DNA from 2 places in the Paenibacillus sp. sgz302164 genome. Region 2 is predicted to be linked to the other one. Evidence: predicted binding sites of a transcription regulator. Region 2 holds the regulator's gene; the other holds the start of a gene.
The links. Region 2 encodes CtsR, which represses protease genes until heat stress. Its sites were predicted from a motif close to ATGGTCAATAAAGGTCAAACA; they were not measured.
Positions count from the first base shown of each region.

Region 1: a site for CtsR is predicted at 3,699-3,719, ahead of clpP (ATP-dependent Clp endopeptidase proteolytic subunit ClpP). Genes of this name have one in related genera too.

Region 1 covers NZ_JBVYOL010000010.1:247,653-257,764, reverse strand. The annotation lists gene whiA (DNA-binding protein WhiA) at 1-84, shown strand, start outside; gene AC0LWT_RS18715 (HPr family phosphocarrier protein) at 231-500, shown strand; gene AC0LWT_RS18710 (copper amine oxidase N-terminal domain-containing protein) at 1,122-2,882, shown strand; gene clpP (ATP-dependent Clp endopeptidase proteolytic subunit ClpP) at 2,958-3,539, opposite strand; tRNA gene AC0LWT_RS18700 (tRNA-Arg) at 3,764-3,838, opposite strand; gene AC0LWT_RS18695 (sugar-binding transcriptional regulator) at 4,141-5,178, shown strand; gene gap (type I glyceraldehyde-3-phosphate dehydrogenase) at 5,235-6,239, shown strand; gene AC0LWT_RS18685 (phosphoglycerate kinase) at 6,336-7,517, shown strand; gene tpiA (triose-phosphate isomerase) at 7,532-8,284, shown strand; gene gpmI (2,3-bisphosphoglycerate-independent phosphoglycerate mutase) at 8,286-9,824, shown strand; gene eno (phosphopyruvate hydratase) at 9,860-10,112, shown strand, end outside.
Region 2 covers NZ_JBVYOL010000036.1:1,854-11,965, reverse strand. The annotation lists gene disA (DNA integrity scanning diadenylate cyclase DisA) at 1-258, opposite strand, end outside; gene radA (DNA repair protein RadA) at 299-1,666, opposite strand; gene clpC (ATP-dependent protease ATP-binding subunit ClpC) at 1,831-4,272, opposite strand; gene mcsB (protein-arginine kinase McsB) at 4,330-5,391, opposite strand; gene mcsA (protein-arginine kinase activator protein McsA) at 5,416-5,928, opposite strand; gene AC0LWT_RS34785 (CtsR family transcriptional regulator) at 5,945-6,406, opposite strand; M-box (ykoK) riboswitch at 6,660-6,834, shown strand; gene AC0LWT_RS34780 (ABC transporter permease) at 7,165-8,889, shown strand; gene AC0LWT_RS34775 (ABC transporter ATP-binding protein) at 8,903-10,112, shown strand, end outside.

The DNA.
Region 1 (10,112 bases), on a different contig from region 2:
CTAAAAGGCAGCGTCAGCAAGTCGGGCGTGAATCATCGCCTTCGAAAAATAGATGAATTAGCCGAAAAACTGCGAAATTCGTAAGTACGACACAACCAAACAGCTAATTCGCAAGTTTTTCTCAATTTTTCTAGTGTACTTCCGCGAAAAATGCTATAATGTTTTAACATAGGGTAATGAGATGTATTCGACAGTATTTCATATAAGCTTGAGTAGGGGGAATTAGTTCCATGTCCAGACGGCCAGTCGTTGTGAAGTTGAGAACGGGACTTCATGCCAGACCTGCGGCATTGTTTGTTCAAGAGGCGAATAAATTTTCATCGGAAATCTTTGTTGAAAAAGATGAAAAGAAAGTAAATGCGAAGAGCATCATGGGTATTATGAGCCTCGCCATCAGCACAGGGACCGAAGTTTTCATAAGTGCGGAAGGTTCGGACGCCGAGCAGGCTGTAAACGCTTTAGTCACATTGGTCAGCAAAGAAGAATTGGAGAACCAATAATTCGAACGAAGGCTTCCTCTCGGGGAAGCTTTTTTGCGTTTTTGCCTTAGTTGCTCAAAGATGCGAGGGGTCGGAGTCGATTGCGTAATCCGCCTGGCCGTGCTGCGTAGAAAGCCTGCAAAAATCAGGCTGCCCAAGACCCCCCCCGCCGCGTCAGAGGCGATAGCCGCAATCTGCCAGGCTGCACGAAGAAAACCTGCAAAAATACATGAATTTGCGTCCTTGATCGCTGGCCGCGAAGAATTCCTGCGAAAGTGCAGGCTTTTCACCGAATACGTGGGCTCAGATTCACTTTCGGTGAAAATTCCTGTACTTTTGCAGGTTTTTCTCCAAAATAAGTCAATTGCACAGGAAAAACCTGTACTTTCGCAGGTTTTTTCCCTGCCAAGCTGTCTCCTTCCCGGTTGCGCAAGCGGCCGGCGCCTGTCATTTCGAAGGAATATATGTTTCCGCCGGGCCGTTCGCTCAATTTCCTTTATCAGCTAATTCCGTGGCAAAATTGTTAACAACTTGTGAATGTGAGAAACCTTTCTCTTGATGCGCGCGTCTAATTAACGTGACTAAAGAAGGAAAAGGCTTTTTGCCATTTTCACTTACTTATCGGACAAAAGGAGTAAGAAGATGAAACAGTTCAAGAAAGAGCTTACCCTGCTGCTGGCGCTGCTTATGTTTGTGTCGAGCATCGCCATAGCGCCTGTAGCCGGTGCGGTTTCCGCAAGCGCCTCCATGATCCTGCTGTATTTGGACAAGACGGATGCATTTGTGAACAGCGAGCAGGTGCAATTGGACGCCCCGGCCACGATTATTGACGGAAGCACGTTCGTTCCCGCCAAATTCCTCGGCGATTCGATGGGATTCAAAGTCGAGTGGAGCGACGCGACCCGGACGATTCATATGACACCATCGGGTTACGATATCGTATTGGATGTCGACAACAAGAAAGTGACGATCAACGGCGTCGATACCCCTTTTGATAAAGTTGCTTCAATCGTGAATGGCAAGCTGCTAGTGAAGCTGACATGGGTAGCGGACTATATGGGGGCCAAATATACGTACAACGGCGAGCTCCGCCGGGTGGAAATCATTTCGTTTCCTGCGGCTGAGGGTGTTTATGTAGATCGGGACAGCAACTCCACACCTGTCGCCAAGTTTACAACGGCGAAGGCTTCGTACCGGCTCGGAGAGCCTGTCAAATACGTCGACCTGAGTTACGATCCGGACGCGGAAGGCCTTGTATCTTACAACTGGAAAGGGAAGCAGGAAGCCTTTTTCCAACCGGGCAAGTATCCGGTATCCTTGACGGTGGCCGATGCCCATGGACATGTGAGCAAGGAGTTCAAAAGCTATGTCACAGTCGTCGACCAGCAGTATTTGAGCGAGTTCGAGTATCCGATTTACACCAAGCCGATCGGCAGCTCGATCAAAGCGGATTGGGGCATCATCTGGGCGCATTTTAACCAAATGCCGGCTTTGACCAAGAAGGTGACGCAAGAGACCGACCGCAAGCTTCTGGTTAGCGACAGTCCCGAAGAGTTTACCGAGAGAGGGATTTTGTATCAGGATAACATCAACGGAAAAGCGCGCTTGTATGCCGATCACATTAACGGCACGAAGCAAAAGATGACGATGGCGATTTTCGCCACCAACAATACGGACCAAGCCGTTACGATCAAAACGACGAACAAAGGCGAAGTATATCCTTCCGTATATGCGAATTTGATTGGAAGCGAAGCTTCCGTGGACTTTTTGCTAAACAATGTGTATGACCAAAAGCTGACCATTCCGCCGCATCAAACGTATGTTTATGCGAAGCTTCCCGATTTTTATCCGGGTCAAGGCGTGAACCTGTTCTACGACGTGGAAACGGACGGGGAACTGCAAATGTCTTTTGCCGTTACCGAGAAGCTGTCCACGAACTCGTTGAAAGATCTTCCGCTGCTGCCTTACACCGGCCATGTGCGGGGAACGTTCCCGGTCTCCCAGATTAATTGGGATATAGATGCTTCATCCTTTACCAAAACATCGGTGGTATCGATCGGAGACAACAAAACCGACCCGTTCGTCAAAGGCTACGATGTGATGCGCAAGGAAAACGTGGATAACGGCGGCAACTACGGCGTCGTGTACAAAATGCATATCAACAAGCCGCGCAAAATGGCGGTCATGATGATGGCCAAAGGCGGCGTGTTCAAAGGTCCGTTCAAGGTGAACGGAGAAATGATTCCCGTTCCGTATTCCGGCGTAGTCACGGCGTTCGACGGTTTGACGCTGCTGGCCCGGACCACGGGAAGCGAAGATTCCCTGGATATCGAGTTCACGCCTCCGGCGGGATCGGCGTTCCCGATCGATCTGATTTTCTACCCTATGGAAGATAAAAAGTAAGCATAAAAAAACCAGCCCCTGAGCGCCCGGAAGCGTTCGGGAAGGCTGGTTTTTTGTTATTTTGAGCGGATGGCGTTACACGCGCTCGATGACTTTGTCAATAAGTCCGTATTCCGCCGCTTCCGCAGCGCTCATGAAGTAGTCGCGGTCCGTATCCTTCTCGATGCGCTCCAGCGGCTGGCCGCTGCGCTCGGCAAGAATTTTGTTCAGGTTGTCGCGCATTTTGAGGATGCGTTTCGCGCGGATCTCGATATCGGAAGCTTGACCTTCCGCACCGCCGAGCGGCTGATGGATCATCACTTCGCTGTTAGGAAGCGCGTAGCGCTTGCCTTTGGCGCCGGCCGTCAGCAAGAATGCGCCCATGGAAGCGGCCATGCCCACGCAGATCGTGGAAACGTCCGGCTTGATGAACTGCATCGTATCGTAGATGGCCATCCCTGCTGTAATGGAACCGCCTGGGCTATTGATGTAAAGGCTGATATCTTTGTCAGGGTCTTGTGCGGCCAGGAAAAGAAGCTGGGCAATAATGGAGTTCGCGACGACATCGTTTACGCCGGTACCGAGGAAAATGATGCGGTCCTTCAGCAAACGGGAATAGATATCATAGCCTCTTTCGCCGCGGGCGTCCTGTTCAACGACCATAGGGATAAAACTCATGAGAATTACCTCCTTCGATGGGTACAATGGTTTCAAATGGAAATACTACTTACAGTATGGCCAAGAGAATGTTTAAAAAGTCTGCGCCTTTCTTAATACGAAAGGGAACATTTTCAAACGAACTCGTTGTTAACTAGTATGATACCGAAAAAACAAACAAAGGTCAAGAAAGGTCAAACTTATAATCAAAAAAAATCAGTTTCGCAACTGATCTTCGTTCGTGTTGGCGCGCCCGAAGGGAATCGAACCCCTATCTCAGGCTCCGGAGGCCTACGTCATATCCATTGGACCACGGGCGCATGCAATTGAAATTTAGTGAAGCAAGGGTTATTATATGACACCGAATAAAAAAAAGCAAGACTGAAAATGCTTTCAGTAAAAAAAGGCAAAAATATTTGAACAATTGTTGAATCTGACAAAGCAATTGGTTATAATAATAATGCACGGAACGATATATCTCGACAATGTGCGATTCAAGTTGAAGACTTACCGAATTTGAAGTACTGGCAGTACTCAATTTTTTTTGCTCGGGTGGGACGAAAAATGCATACCCGGGACATAAAACGTCCAATCAATGGAGCAGGAGCGTTGTGATCGTCATATGAGAGAAATCCTTGACATTCAAAAGCAGCTCTTGCCGGACCTCATGGATGTTATGAAAAAACGTTACTCGATTCTGCGCCACATCCTTGTTTCCGGTGTCGTAGGGAGAAGAACGCTGGCCAGCTCGCTCGATATGACGGAGCGCGTCCTGCGCGGCGAGGTTGAGTTCCTCAAGGAGCTGGGCCTGCTGGAGACGGATGCCACAGGCATGAAGGTCAGCGAATCCGGCCACCGGCTTCTGGAGAAGATGGAGCCGATCATTAAAGCCGCTTTCGGCCTGACGGACCTGGAAGAGAGCATCAGCCGGGCGTTTCAAATCGCCCAGGTCATCGTCGTGCCCGGCGATTCGGACGTCTCCGCCTTCACGAAGAAGGAGCTTGGACGGGCAGGAGCGGCCGCTTTGCGCAAACACGTCGCCAAAGACGATGTCATTGCCGTAACGGGCGGATCGACGATGGCGCAGGTTGCGAACCATTTGACGATCTCGTCGCGCATGAAGGGCAGTTGGTTCGTACCGGCCCGGGGCGGACTCGGCGAGAGCGTGGATATGCAGGCGAACACCATCGCATCCATTATGGCCAAAAAGACAGGCGGCAAATACAGGCTTTTGCATGTGCCCGACCATTTGGGCGAAGAAGCTTATCAGACTTTGATCCAGGACCCGCAGATCCAGGAGGTTGTCGACGTCGTGCGCAGCTGCCGCATCGTCGTACACGGAATCGGAGAAGCTATGGTCATGGCCCGCAGGCGCAAGGTGGATGCCCGGACGACGCACAGCCTGCAGGAAGAAGGAGCTTTGGCCGAAGCGTTCGGCTATTATTTTGACCGGCAAGGAAATGTCGTCCACAAGATGGCTACAGTCGGCCTCAGGCTGGAAGACATTCAGCGCGTTGAAGTCGTCATCGGCGTCGCAGGCGGCAAGAGCAAGGGGGAAGCGATCGCTTCCGTACTGCTTCACGGCCAGGAAGACGTGCTCGTGACGGATGAAGCCGCCGCGCTGGAAATTATGAAGCATGCCCCACAAATGCCATCATGACGTGTCTTTTTGACCGTCTTGACCATATAATTTTTAAATCTTAGGAGGAATTCGCTATGGTAAAAGTAGGTATTAACGGTTTCGGACGTATTGGACGCAACGTGTTCCGCGCAGCTCTGAACAGCACTGAAGTTCAAATCGTGGCAGTAAACGATCTGACAGACGTAAAAACATTGGCTCACTTGCTCAAGTACGACACAACTCACGGCAAACTTAACGCTACTGTAGAAGCTGGCGAAGGCGAACTGATCGTGAACGGCCGTTCCATCAAAGTATTCGCTGAGCGCGACCCTGGAAACCTGCCTTGGGCTTCCGTAGGCGCTGAAATCGTTGTTGAATCTACCGGTATTTTCACAGCGAAAGAAAAAGCTTCCCTTCACCTGAAAGGCGGCGCTAAGAAAGTAATCATCTCCGCTCCTGCAACTGACGAAGATATTACAATCGTTCTTGGCGTTAACGAAGATAAATACGATCCTGCTGCACACACTGTAATCTCCAACGCTTCTTGTACGACTAACTGCTTGGCTCCGTTCGCGAAAGTGATCAACGACCAATTCGGTATCGTTAAAGGTATGATGACTACTGTTCACTCCTACACGAACGACCAATCCGTGCTTGACCTGCCGCACAAAGACCTTCGCCGTGCCCGCGCAGCCGCTGAGAACATCATTCCTTCCAGCACTGGCGCAGCTAAAGCGATCGGCCTTGTTCTGCCTGAACTGAAAGGCAAACTGAACGGTATGGCTATGCGTGTTCCTACGCCTAACGTATCCGTTACGGACCTGGTTGTAGAAACAAAAGTCAACGTAACTGTAGACGAAGTGAACGCAGCTCTGAAAGCAGCGGCTCAAGGCGCTCTGAAAGGCATCCTGAACTACTCCGACGAGCCTCTTGTATCCAGCGACTACAACGGAGATCCTGCTTCCTCCACGATCGATGCCCTGTCCACAATGGTAGTTGGCGACAACATGCTGAAAGTGGTTTCCTGGTACGACAACGAGTGGGGCTACTCCAACCGTGTCGTTGACCTTGCCGCTTTCATCGCAAGCAAAGGTCTGTAATTCATAATCAGCACACTTGTAGACACTTGAAGAGGAGAAGCGATTCTCCTCTTTGTGTGTGATTGTTACCAAAAAACCGCTCGGGAGGCCTGTTCCATGAATAAAAAAAGTGTCCGCGATGTTGAAGTATCCGGCAAAAAAGTGTTTGTTCGCGTAGATTTCAACGTACCTCTGGAAAACGGTCAAATCACAGACGATACCCGGATCAGAGAAACGCTGCCTACAATCAAATTCCTGATTGAAAAAGGCGCAAAAGTCATTTTGGCGAGCCACCTTGGACGTCCGAAGGGTCAAGTGGCCGAAGAGCTTCGTCTGACTCCGGTTGCCGCAAGACTGGCCGAACTGCTTGGCAAGCCGGTAGCGAAAGCCGACGAAGCGATCGGCGAAGCAGTTAAAGCGCAAGTCGCTGCGCTGAAAGACGGCGATGTGCTGCTGCTTGAAAACGTTCGTTTCTACGAAGGCGAAGAGAAGAACGATCCCGCTCTGGCGAAAGCTTTTGCCGAATTGGCCGATCTGTACGTGAACGACGCGTTCGGTGCGGCTCATCGCGCTCACGCCTCCACGGAAGGCATCGCACATCATCTGCCGGCCGTATCCGGTCTTTTGATGGAAAAAGAACTGGATGTGCTCGGCAAAGCGCTGAACAATCCGGAGCGTCCTTTTACCGCGATTGTCGGCGGCGCGAAAGTGAAAGACAAAATCGATGTGATCAACAACTTGCTGAACATTGCAGACAACGTGATCATTGGCGGAGGCTTGTCCTATACATTCCTGAAAGCGCAAGGGAACGAGATCGGCAAATCTCTCGTGGACAACGAGAAGCTTGACCTGGCGCTCGGTTTTATTGCCAAAGCGAAAGAAAAAGGCGTGAACTTCCTGCTTCCGGTCGATATCGTAGTCGCCGACAAATTCGGACCCGACGCGAACACGCAAATTGTTCCGGTGGATGGCATCCCTGCTGAATGGGAAGGCATCGACATCGGGCCGAAAACCCGTGAAATTTATGCGGACGTCATTGCAAAATCCAAACTGATCGTTTGGAACGGACCGATGGGCGTGTTCGAAATCGAGCCTTTCTCCCACGGCACCCGCGCTGTAGCTGAAGCTTGCGCTGCCACTTCCGGCTACACGGTTATCGGCGGTGGAGATTCCGCGGCGGCTGCTGAGAAATTCCATCTGGCTGACAAAATGGACCACATCTCGACAGGCGGCGGAGCTTCCCTGGAGTTCATGGAAGGCAAAGCACTGCCGGGCGTTGTGGCTCTGAACGATAAATAAGGGAGGATCTTTCGATGAGAAAACCGATTATCGCAGGCAACTGGAAAATGTTCAAGACCGTTTCCGAAGCGGTCAGTTTTGTAAACGAAGTGAAAGGCGGGGCGGAAGTAGACGGCGTAGAGAGCGTAATCTGCTCCCCGTTCACGAACCTTCCCGCTCTGGTTGAAGCCGTTAAAGGCACAACCCTCCATATCGGTGCGCAAAACCTGCACTTCGAAGATAACGGCGCATTCACCGGCGAAATCAGCGGCGTTATGCTGAAAGAGCTGGGCGTAGAATATGTCATTATCGGACACTCCGAGCGCAGAGCGTATTTTGCCGAAACCGACGAGATCGTGAACAAAAAGGTTCAAGCGGCATTCAAACACGGCTTGACGCCGATTCTGTGCGTAGGCGAGAAGCTGGAAGAGCGCGAAGCGGGTCAAACCAAAGAAGTTTGCAAAGTGCAGACAGAGGCGGCTTTCCAAGGCCTTAGCGCGGAGCAAGCGGCTAAAGTCGTTATCGCTTACGAGCCGATCTGGGCGATCGGTACGGGCAAATCTTCCACAGCGGAAGACGCTCAAGACGTAATCGGTTATATTCGCCAACTGGTGAGCGGTTTGTACGGGGCTTCCGTGGCGGATGCGGTTCGCATTCAGTACGGCGGCAGCGTGAAACCGAACAACATTGCCGAGTACATGGCACAGCCTGACATTGACGGCGCGCTTGTAGGCGGAGCGAGCCTGGAGCCTGCTTCCTACATCCAGCTCGTCGAGGGGGCGAAGTAAGATGTCCAGACCGAAACCGGTAGCGCTGATCATTCTCGACGGCTTCGGGCTTCGTTCGGAGGAGCAGGGCAATGCGGTCGCACACGCGAAAAAGCCCAACTACGACCGTTACTGGTCGACTTATCCGCATACGACCTTAATCGCAAGCGGCGAAGCCGTAGGTTTGCCGGAAGGACAGATGGGGAATTCCGAGGTAGGGCACCTGAATATCGGAGCGGGACGTACCGTGTATCAGGACCTGACCCGGATTTCCAAATCGATTCGCGACGGCGAATTTTTCGATAACGAGACGCTGCTCGGCGCCGTTCGCCACGCCAAATCGACCGGGAAGAAGCTGCACCTGTACGGACTGCTCTCCGACGGCGGCGTGCACAGCCACATTCAGCATTTGTTCGCACTGCTCGATCTCGCGAAAAAAGAGCAGCTTGAAGAAGTGTACATTCACGCTTTCCTGGACGGCCGCGACGTGGCTCCGGATTCGGCGAAAAAGTACATGGAAAGCTTGCAGCACAAAATCGCGGAAGTCGGCGTAGGCAAAGTTGCCACCGTGCAAGGCCGCTACTACGCGATGGACCGCGACAAGCGCTGGGAACGTACGGAGAAATCGTACCGCGCGATGGTTTACGGCGAAGGCCCGACTTATACCGATCCGATGCAAGCGATCATCGATTCGTATGAAAAGTCGGTCTTCGACGAGTTCGTCATGCCGACCGTCATCGTAGGCGCTGACGGCAAACCGGTAGGGCTCGTGGAGTCCGGCGACGCGGTCGTCTTCTTCAACTTCCGTCCCGACCGGGCCATCCAGCTTTCGCAAGTGTTTACGAACGAGGATTTCCGCGGGTTTGACCGCGGGGACAAAGCTCCCCGTAATCTTTACTACGTGTGCCTGACTTTGTTCAGCGAATCCGTAGACGGCTTTGTCGCGTATAAACCTAAAGATCTCGACAACACGCTCGGCGAAGTGCTGGCCCAGAACAATCTGAAGCAGCTGCGCATCGCTGAGACGGAAAAATATCCGCACGTGACGTTCTTTTTCAGCGGCGGGCGCGATGTGGAACTGCCGGGCGAGACCCGCATTCTCATTCCTTCGCCGAAGGTCGCTACTTACGACCTGCAGCCTGAAATGAGCGCGTACGAAGTGGCGGAAGCGGCTGTGAAGGAAATTGAAGCGGAGCGCCAGGATGTCATTATCCTGAACTTTGCCAACCCTGACATGGTCGGCCACTCCGGGCTTCTGGAGCCTACGGTGAAAGCTATCGAAGCTACAGACGAGTGCTTGGGCAAAGTCGTCGAAGCGATCTTGGCCAAAGGCGGCGTCGTGTGCATCACCGCCGACCACGGCAATGCGGACGTCGTGACGAATCCGGACGGAACGCGGAACACGGCGCATACGACAAATCCGGTGCCTTTTATTGTTACGGACAAATCTGTTACACTAAGAGATGGCGGAATTTTGGCGGATATCGCCCCGACGATGCTGGACTTCCTGCAAGTGAAGCAGCCTGAGCAGATGACAGGCTCCACCATCATCAAGCGATAATCATATTAACCAACATAAAAGGAGTGTTATCAACGATGACTATTATTTCTGACGTTTACGCTCGCGAAGTTCTTGACTCCCGCGGCAATCCGACTGTTGAGGTGGAAGTATACCTCGAATCCGGCGCTTTCGGCCGCGCAATCGTGCCTTCAGGCGCTTCCACAGGCGCATACGAAGCCGTTGAGCTTCGCGACGGAGACAAAGGCCGTTACCTCGGCAAAGGCGTTCTGAAAGCCGTTGAGAACGTGAACGAAATCATCGCTCCGGAAATTATCGGATTGGACGCTC
Region 2 (10,112 bases):
TATTCTTTTTATATCTTCGCTTAAAATAATCGCCCCGTCCATCTTTGCTAGCTCGTAGAGGTAATTGGGCGAGAAATCGCAATCAATCGAAAAGCCGCCGTCTACGATTTCCATCACTTCCGGACTATAGCCGACGACAATCAGTCCTCCCGTTTTGGCACGCAGGACATTTTCCAATCCGTCTCTGAACGCGGTACCAGGGGCTACCATTTGCAGCAACTGGCTCATTACGTCCCGCTTCGTCTCTTCTTTGCTCATTTTATTCCTCCTGATGACTGGCTGGCTCCATGCAGGCGAGTCAACCCAGCGCCGCTGCTAGTGCCTCTGATACCGTGTTTACTCCGATAATCTCCATTCCGGGGGGATGCGTCCATCCCTTCAAGCTTTTCTCCGGCATAATGACTCTGCGGAAGCCCAGCTTCTGCGCCTCTTTCACCCGCTGATCAATGCGGGAAACGCCGCGCACTTCGCCCGTCAAGCCGATCTCCCCAAACACAACGTCATACGGCCGGGTCGGCTGGTCCTTGAAAGAAGAGGCTATACTGATCGCCACAGCCAGATCGACTGCAGGCTCATCCAGTTTGACGCCGCCAGCTACATTCAGGTAGGCGTCCTGATTTTGCAGGAAAAGCCCCATGCGCTTCTCCAGCACCGCCATAATCAGCGAAAGCCGGTTATGATCGATGCCCGTAGCCATTCTGCGCGGGGATGGAAAATTCGTAGTTGATACTAATGCCTGAATTTCGACGAGCACAGGCCGGGTTCCTTCCATACTCGCTACAACCGTGGAACCCGCCACCCCGAGCGGCCGTTCGGACAGGAACAGCTCCGACGGATTGCTGACTTCGACAAGTCCCGCTTCCTGCATTTCAAAGATGCCGATTTCATTGGTCGAACCAAAACGGTTCTTCACCGCTCTCAGCAAGCGATAGGAATGATGCCGCTCGCCCTCGAAGTACAGCACGCAATCAACCATGTGCTCCAGCATTCTCGGTCCTGCAATGGCCCCTTCCTTCGTGACGTGACCGACGAGGACCGTTGCAATTCCTTTGCCTTTAGCAATTCTCATAAAATGGCCTGTGCATTCACGAACTTGGCCAACCGTGCCCGGAGCGGACGCAATAGCCGGATGATAAACCGTTTGAATGGAGTCAATGACCAAAAAATCGGGATCCGTTTCCTGAATCGCCTCTTCGATCAGCTCCAGATTCGTTTCGCAGAGCACATACAGCAGCGGCGACGACGCTTCCAGGCGGTCAGCCCGCAGCTTCGTTTGCTTAACCGATTCCTCTCCGGATATATAAAGCACTTTCTGCCCGGCTTGCGTAAGCGCGAATGAAGTTTGCAGCAGCAGCGTCGACTTGCCGATCCCCGGGTCTCCTCCGACGAGAATCAGGGAACCGGGAACGATGCCTCCGCCCAACACGCGGTTCAATTCCTGGTTATTCGTCAATACTCTCGGCTCAGGGCTGCTCTCGATATGTATGATAGGGGTGGGCTTTTCTTTCGTTCTGGCGAAAGAGGAATTCATCCCCTGGGTGCGAACAACGGTTTCCACTTCTTCAACCATCGTGTTCCACGATTGGCAGCCTGGGCATTTGCCCATCCATTTCGGCGATTCGTAGCCGCACTCCTGGCAGCAAAATTTCGTCTTCTGTTTGCTCATTATGCACTTGCTCCCTTATAAGACATGCGGAAATATCTGGCTATACTTACCAATAAAAGTTTACCACTTTTGCTAAGTGTGTGAAAGGGCCGATGAAAAATATACGAAAGAAAAAGCATTTTGCCGCCACCGCAACGGATGGAGCAAAATGCTTTTCAGGAACATTATTGGGCTGTTACGCCTTCGCCGCGAAGGACGACAAGCTCGCCTTCTTTTTCGTCGATGGTTAAGGAATCGCCTTTGGAGATATTGCCTCTGAGCAGCTCCTCGGACAGCCGGTCCTCGATATGCTTTTGAATCGCTCTGCGCAGCGGTCTTGCCCCGTAAGTCGGGTCAAAGCCTTCTTTGGCAAGGAACATTTTCGCTTTGTCCGTAAGGTTGAAGTCCACTTCCTGCTCTTTCAGGCGCTTGCGCAGATCGTCCGCCATCAGGCTAACGATTTGAGCGATATGCTGCTCATCCAGAGAGTGGAAGACGATGATCTCGTCGATCCGGTTCAGGAACTCCGGACGGAAGCTTTTCTTCAGCTCGCCCATCACTTTGTCTTTCATGTTGGAGTATTCTTTGCCGGCATCCTGCACGGCCGTAAAGCCGAGCGTGGAGTTTTTCTTGATCATCTCCGCGCCCACGTTGGACGTCATGATGATCAACGTGTTGCGGAAATCGACGGTGCGGCCTTTGGAATCCGTCAGGCGTCCGTCCTCCAGCACTTGAAGCAGGATGTTGAACACTTCAGGATGAGCTTTCTCGATCTCGTCAAGCAGGACGACCGAGTATGGTTTGCGGCGCACTTTTTCAGTAAGCTGGCCGCCTTCCTCATATCCGACATACCCCGGAGGCGCTCCTACCAGGCGGGATGTGGAGTGCTTCTCCATGTACTCGGACATATCGATGCGAATGACGGCGTTTTGATCGCCGAACAGCGATTCCGCCAGGGCGCGTGCCAGTTCCGTTTTACCTACGCCGGTTGGTCCAAGGAAGATGAAGGAGCCCATCGGGCGCTTCGGATCTTTCAGACCGGCTCTGGCGCGGCGGATGGCGCGGCTTACCGCTTTGACCGCCTCTTCTTGACCGATTACGCGCTCATGCAAAATGTCTTCCATTTTGAGCAGACGCTCGGTCTCTTCTTCGGCCAGTTTGCTGACCGGAATTCCCGTCCAGCTTGCAACGACCTGAGCGATATCCTCCGGAGTCACTTCGGTATCCAGACGGCCTTGTTTTTCTTTCCACTCGTTTCGCGTGGAATCCAGTTCCTCGCGAAGTTTTTGCTCGGTATCGCGCAGGCCGGCCGCTTTTTCGAACTCCTGGCTTTGCACGGCCGCATCTTTTTCCTTGCGGATATCATCCAGCTTATTTTCCAACTGTTTCAAGCTAGGCGGAATCGTGTAGGAACGCAGCCTTACTTTGGAGCTGGCCTCGTCAATAAGGTCAATCGCCTTATCCGGCAGGAAACGGTCGGTGATATAGCGGTCGGACAGCTTCACCGCTTCCTCGATAGCCGCATCCGTAATTTTCACGCGGTGATGCGCTTCGTAACGGTCGCGGAGCCCGTGAAGAATTTGAATCGCTTCGTCAGGAGACGGCTGGTCTACCGTAATCGGTTGGAAACGGCGCTCGAGCGCTGCATCTTTCTCGATATATTTGCGGTATTCGTCCAGCGTAGTCGCCCCGATGCACTGCAGCTCGCCTCTCGCCAGCGCCGGCTTCAGGATGTTCGACGCATCGATCGCGCCTTCCGCCCCGCCTGCGCCGATCAAAGTGTGCAGCTCGTCAATGAACAACACGATATTGCCCGCTTGGCGAATCTCGTCCATAATCTTTTTGAGCCGGTCTTCGAACTCGCCGCGGTACTTGGTTCCCGCAACGACCGAGCCCATATCGAGGGTCATGACCCTTTTATCTTTCAACGTTTCCGGAATTTCATTGTTGATGATTTTTTGCGCCAAGCCTTCGGCAATCGCCGTTTTACCGACGCCCGGTTCCCCGATCAGGACCGGATTGTTTTTCGTTCTGCGGCTCAGCACTTGAATGACGCGCTCGATTTCCTTGCTGCGCCCGATAACCGGATCCAAATGGCCCTCTTTCGCAAATGCGGTGAGGTCTCTGGCCAAACCGTCAAGCGTCGGCGTGTTCACATTCGGATTAGCGCCGTGGCTCGGTGATACGGTTTCGCTGCTGCCGAGCAGCTGCAGCACTTGCTGGCGCGCTTTATTCAGGCTGACGCCGAGGTTGTTCAGCACACGCGCCGCGACCCCTTCGCCTTCGCGAATGAGCCCGAGTAAAATGTGCTCGGTTCCTACGTAAGTATGGCCTAATTTTCTGGCTTCGTCCATAGAAAGCTCAATGACTTTCTTTGCTCTCGGCGTGTACGCGATGTTGGTCGGCTGTTCTTGACCGCGGCCAATCAAGGATTCCACTTCGTCCTGGATCTTCTCAAGCCCCAGGCCCAGTGCAATCAGCGCTTTGGCTGCAATCCCCTCGCCTTCACGGATCAGTCCGAGTAAAATATGCTCAGTTCCAATATTGTTGTGCCCCAACCGAACGGCCTCTTCTTGAGCTAAGGAGAGAACCTTTTGCGCTCGTTCCGTAAATCTTCCAAACATCATAGAGAAACACCTCCAAAAGTAATATATCTATGGAAAACCCAAAGGATGATGCTGCCTTTAATAGCGGCCGAATTTTTCCCGGATCAATTCCGCCCTGCGGATGTCGCGGTCTTCGGCGGACAACTTTTCTCCCGCGCTCTGCTGCAAAAATCCGGGCTGCGTCATCACCAGCAGTTCATTGAGAATGTTGGATGAAACATTGTTGATGATCCCAACGTCAATGCCCAGCCTCACATCCGACAATCGTTGGGCCGCTTCCTTCGAGTCCATAATCCCCGCATAGGATAATATCCCGAGGGAGCGGTTGACGCGGTCGATGATGCGCATTTTGGATTCTTGCATTAGCTTATGCCTTGCGGCGCGTTCATGCTCGATAATTTGCCGCGCTACGCTAAAAAGATTGTCGATGATCTCGTCTTCCGACTGGCCCAACGTAATCTGGTTGGAGATTTGAAACAGATTACCTAAAGCTTCGCTGCCTTCCCCGTATAATCCTCTAACGGTCAGCCCAACTTGTGTAACCGCCGATAAAATCCGGTTGATTTGTTGGGTGAGCACGAGCGCGGGGAGATGCATCATGACGGAAGCCCGAATCCCTGTGCCCACATTCGTAGGACAGCTCGTCAGATAGCCTCTTTTCTCATCATACCCGTAATCAAGCTGGGATTCAAAAATATCGTCAAGCTGATTGGCCAAATCCCATACTTCTTTAATCTGAAATCCGGGACACAAGCACTGGATCCGCAAATGGTCTTCTTCGTTGATCATAATGCTGATAGATTCATTCTCGCTTAATATGACGGCTCCATTCCTGGATTCGTTCGCCAGATTCGGGCTGATCAAGTGCTTTTCCACCAGCACCATCCGCTCCAGCTCGTTAAGCTCCGACAACGGAATCAGCGAAAAATGACTGATCGTTTCCAGCTCTTCGTTGTCCAAAACCCCAGAGAGCCGATCAAGCACTTCCTCCGATTGCTGATTCGTCGCGAGCATGGGATAAGGATAATCCTTGAGGTTGCGGGCAATGCGTATCCGACTGCTGATGACAATATCGGATTCCGGCCCGTCCCCCTTCATCCATTCGCTTAAAGCATCTCCTGTAAAACGATGCAGCGCCATTGAAATCATACCCTCCTCAAGACCCTAATTTCCGGCGATCTTCTTTTCGATTTCCCGAATTTGATCGCGGATTTTAGCCGCCTGCTCGAACTCTTCGCTTTCGATGCGGGTCATCATTTCCTTTTTGAGACTTTCGATTTCCCGCTTGTATTGAACAAGTCCTCCAGTGCGTTTGGGAACTTTGCCTACATGAACCGTGTTGCCGTGCACTCTTTTGAACAGAGGATCTAATTTCTCCGAAAAGCTTTGGTAGCATGAACCGCAGCCGAATCGCCCGAGTTTGCTGAATTGGGTGTAGGTGAGACCGCAATGTTCGCAGCGCACCGACTGCGGCTTGGCAGAAGCGACCGACGAAGGCTCAAAATCCAGAAGTCCCGACAACAAATTGTGGATGGAAAATCCGTTGGAAGAGCCCGGAATCATCTCGCCCTTCTCGCGGGCGCAAGTTTCGCAAATGTGAAACTCGTTTTTGTCGCCGTTTATGATCTTGGTGAAATGAAGCGTCGCCGGCCGTTTGCCGCACTCCTGACAAATCATAAAGTGTACCCCTCCCTCATTTGCTCAGCAAGGATATCAGCATTGCCTTAAGAATATTAGCGCGGATTTCATCCCGCAGCGGGAGCTCGAATGTCAGCACATCCCTGGAGATGGCCGCCTTGATCAGATTGGCCTCACGTGCAGAAATAAAATGGCCTTCCTGCAGCTGATAAATAAGTCCCTCGGAGGCGACCTGATCTATGTGAGTGTGAATCGTTCGAAAAATGTGATCGAGTATGGAGCCGTGCTGACGCAGCTCGATTTTCTGGATGCGAATATAGCCGCCGCCCCCGCGCTTGCTCTCCACAATGTATCCCTTCTCCAAAGTAAACCGGGTGCTGATAACGTAGTTGATTTGGGACGGAACGCATTGGAACTGATCGGCAAGCTCATTGCGCTGAATCTCGATCGCTCCTTCGGGACTTTGCAGCAAAACTTGTTTCAAGTACTGCTCGATAATTTCTGAAACATTACGCATCAATTCATCCTCCCAGAATTCTAGAAGTAAATTGACTTTGACTTTCTTTGACCTTAACTAAATTATAATCATTTCCTTTCTTTTTGACAAGTGTTGCTGTTAAAAAGTATTTTGCGCCTGATTTGCGGCTCTACACTCAGTATTTACAAAATTACTCCAACTTAACGTCACGGCGCTTTCCAATTGATTCTTTTTTGCTTTTTTTGCTATTGACAAGCAAGCGTACTTAGGAGTACGATTTCAAAGGAATTAAATATGTCCTCGTTAGGTGAGGCTCCTATACAAACATAGGCCACTGCCCGGAAATATCGAAAGATGCCAATGGGTAGAACAGGAACTGCCGGATTAAGGCTTTTCTTAAGGTGGCTAAGCGAACGAACGTTCGCTTTACGTTGTATAGTGTCAAAACTGGACTAGGGGGAGCCGTTTTATTGCCTTGTAAACGCATGCCCTCTGGGACCAATCCCTGAGGGCTTTCATATTGTATGTACAAAGGGGGGAAACTGGAAATGGACAGTAGTAGTCGAATGCGACAGATGAATAGCTTGCCATATGCATTGTTAGCTAGGAAACGTGTGCATCCATTATTCAGCGTACCCTCAGATCGTCATCAAGCATGTTCAAAGCCCGGCTTGCCCAAGGGCTTGTTCTGCCGCTGATTCATCTGATAATCAACCTGAATAGATGGAATATTTGCGCTCTCCTCCTGCCAATTGCAGGGGAGAGTTTTTTTATTTCGCCCAAAGGGGGTTATCACGATGAAATGGAACGGCTTCTCCACCATCAACAGCAAACGTAAGTTCGGTTTGGCGGACATCATCGTCTTTCTCATGCTTATGTCCATTCTTTATATGGCTGCCCAGCTTGGCGCCGGTATGCGCGCCCCATTTTCTCCAAGCCAGCAGCCTGTTATGAACCTTGACCCCTATCTGCTTCCTTATTACGCGGGGCGCTCGCTTTTGAGAATGTTCATCGCCTTCGGCGCTTCGCTATTGTTTACGTTCGTATACGGGCGAATCGCCGCGAATAACCGGATTGCCGAGAAAATTATGATCCCTGCGCTCGACATCCTGCAATCCGTGCCTGTGCTCGGTTTCCTGTCGGCAACCGTCTTGATGTTCATGGCGCTTTTTCCCGGCAGTCTGCTCGGCGTCGAATGTGCTTCGATCTTTGCCATATTCACCGGTCAGGTATGGAATATGACATTCAGCTTCTACCACTCGCTGACAACGATACCGCGGGCGCTGGACGAAGCAGCCAGCATTCACCGGCTTGGCCGGTGGCCGCGCTTTACCAAGCTCGAAGTGCCCTTTTCCATGTTGGGGCTCGTGTGGAACAGCATGATGTCTTTCGGCGGAGGCTGGTTTTTTCTCGCGGCCAGCGAATCGATCAGCGTGCTCAATCAAGACATTCATCTGCCCGGCATCGGCTCTTACATGGCTTTGGCCGCCGATCAAGGAAACGTGAAAGCCATTGTATACGCCATTATCACTATGGTCATTCTGATTATTCTGGTAGACCAGCTGTTCTGGCGGCCGATCGTCGCTTGGGCGCAAAAATTCAAGAACGAGCAAACGGAAGCGGGCGAAGTGCCGCAATCCTGGGTATACGATATCCTCAAACGCGCCAGATTCGTTCGCTACGCTAATCATGCCGCCGGAACCTTTTTTCACGACCTAAGCAGTCGTTTCAAAAAGCGAAGCGCCGCCATCCATTGGCCGAAACCGCCTGCACTCGCATCCAAAATAGCGGTCCGGCTAATCGGAATCGTCATCATTTTGTTCGTCGCGAGGTATGTGTATGAAGCTCTGCTCGAAATCGTACAGTTAAGCTGGAAGGAATTGTTGCGGGTTGTCGGACTCGGGCTTTTAACGGCTCTTCGCGTATTCGTGGCAACGCTGCTGGCCGCAGCATGGACGGTTCCGGTCGGGGTCATGATCGGGATGAGTCCCAAACTATCCAGGATTGCTCAGCCTGTTGTGCAGGTCCTCGCTTCTTTTCCGGCCAATATGGCTTTCCCGTTGTTCGCCATCCTGTACCTGAAGCTTGGGATCAGCATGGATATCGGCGCTGTTCCTCTCATGATGCTGGGAACGCAGTGGTACATCCTGTTCAACGTCATCGCCGGAGCGATGGCCATTCCTTCCGATTTGAAAGAAGCTGCATCTATTTTGCGTTTGTCGCGTCTACAAACATGGGTGAAGTTAATTTTGCCGAGCATATTTCCTTTTCTGATTACGGGATGCATAACCGCCAGCGGCGGCGCTTGGAACGCAAGCATCGTATCCGAGCTCGTCTCGTGGAAAAACAACAACCTGCAAGCGTCCGGGTTAGGAACATTCATTACCGAGGCGACAACCAAAGGAGATTGGCCGCAAATCATTTGGGGAATTATCGTGATGTGCCTGCTGGTCGTTCTGGTCAATCGCTTGGTGTGGCGCAAGCTGTACGCCGTCTCCGAGAAAAAATATCATTTGGAATAGAGGTGTCTTCACCATGAAACATGCATTGATCGAACTGCAGCAAGTTCTCAAACATTACGATATGCCGGGCTCGGCCGGCGCCAACATCCTGGAGGATATCCATCTGAAAATAACGGAAGGCGAGTTTGTCTCCATCCTGGGTCCATCCGGTTCGGGCAAATCCACTCTGCTTCGAATCATTGCCGGGCTCATCCCTCCCTCTCAGGGAGCCGTCTTTTATAACGGTAAAGAAGTACGGGGGACTAATCCCGGAGTCGGCATGGTCTTTCAGTCTTTTGCGCTTTTTCCGTGGCTGACCGTTCTGGAGAACGTAAAACTGGGGCTTGAAAATAAACCGCTGACGGAAGCGGACAAAATGCGCAAAGCCCTCTCGATCATCGATATGGTCGGATTGGACGGATTCGAAAGTGCCTATCCGAAAGAACTGTCGGGAGGGATGAGGCAGCGTGTCGGCATTGGCCGCGCTTTAGTGATGGAGCCCGACATTTTGCTGATGGATGAGCCTTTTTCGGCCTTGGACGTTCTGACCGCGGAGAACCTCAAACGCGACTTGCTTGAACTGTGGACGGAAAAAAAGATTCCTACGAAGTCCATTATTATGGTCACGCACAGCATCGAAGAAGCGGTGTACATGTCCGATCGGGCCATCGTCCTGTCTCGCGACCCTGCCCGGGTCATCGCCGATATTCCCATTTCCATGCCTCATTGGCGAAACAAGCAGGAGCCGCACTTTACAGGCCTTGTCGACAAAATTTATTCTATTTTGACCAAACGCGAAATGAAGCAGGATGAACCGTTTGGCGGGCAAAAGAAAAAGATCGAAAAAGTGCCGAAAGTGCCGGCCGGTGCATTAACGGGATTTATCGAATTGATCGACGATCTCGGGAAAACGGTCGATTTATATAAGCTGGCCGATCAATTAAGCCTGAATCTTGAAGACTTTTTGCCCATTGTCGAAGCCGCGCAGATGCTCGGGTTTGCCAGCATACAACACGGAGATATCGAATTAACGGAGATTGGGCGCCATTTTGCCGATGCCAGCGTTCTGGACAGGAAAGAAATTTTCAAAAAACAGGTGCTGCATCACGTCCCCATGATTGAAAAAATCATCTGGATCTTGCATTCCAAGTCCAATAACAAAATGGAGCGGGAATTTTTCGTGGAAATTTTTGAAAAGCACTTTGGTTCGGAAGAAGCCGCCCATCAGTTGGACATTTTGATTG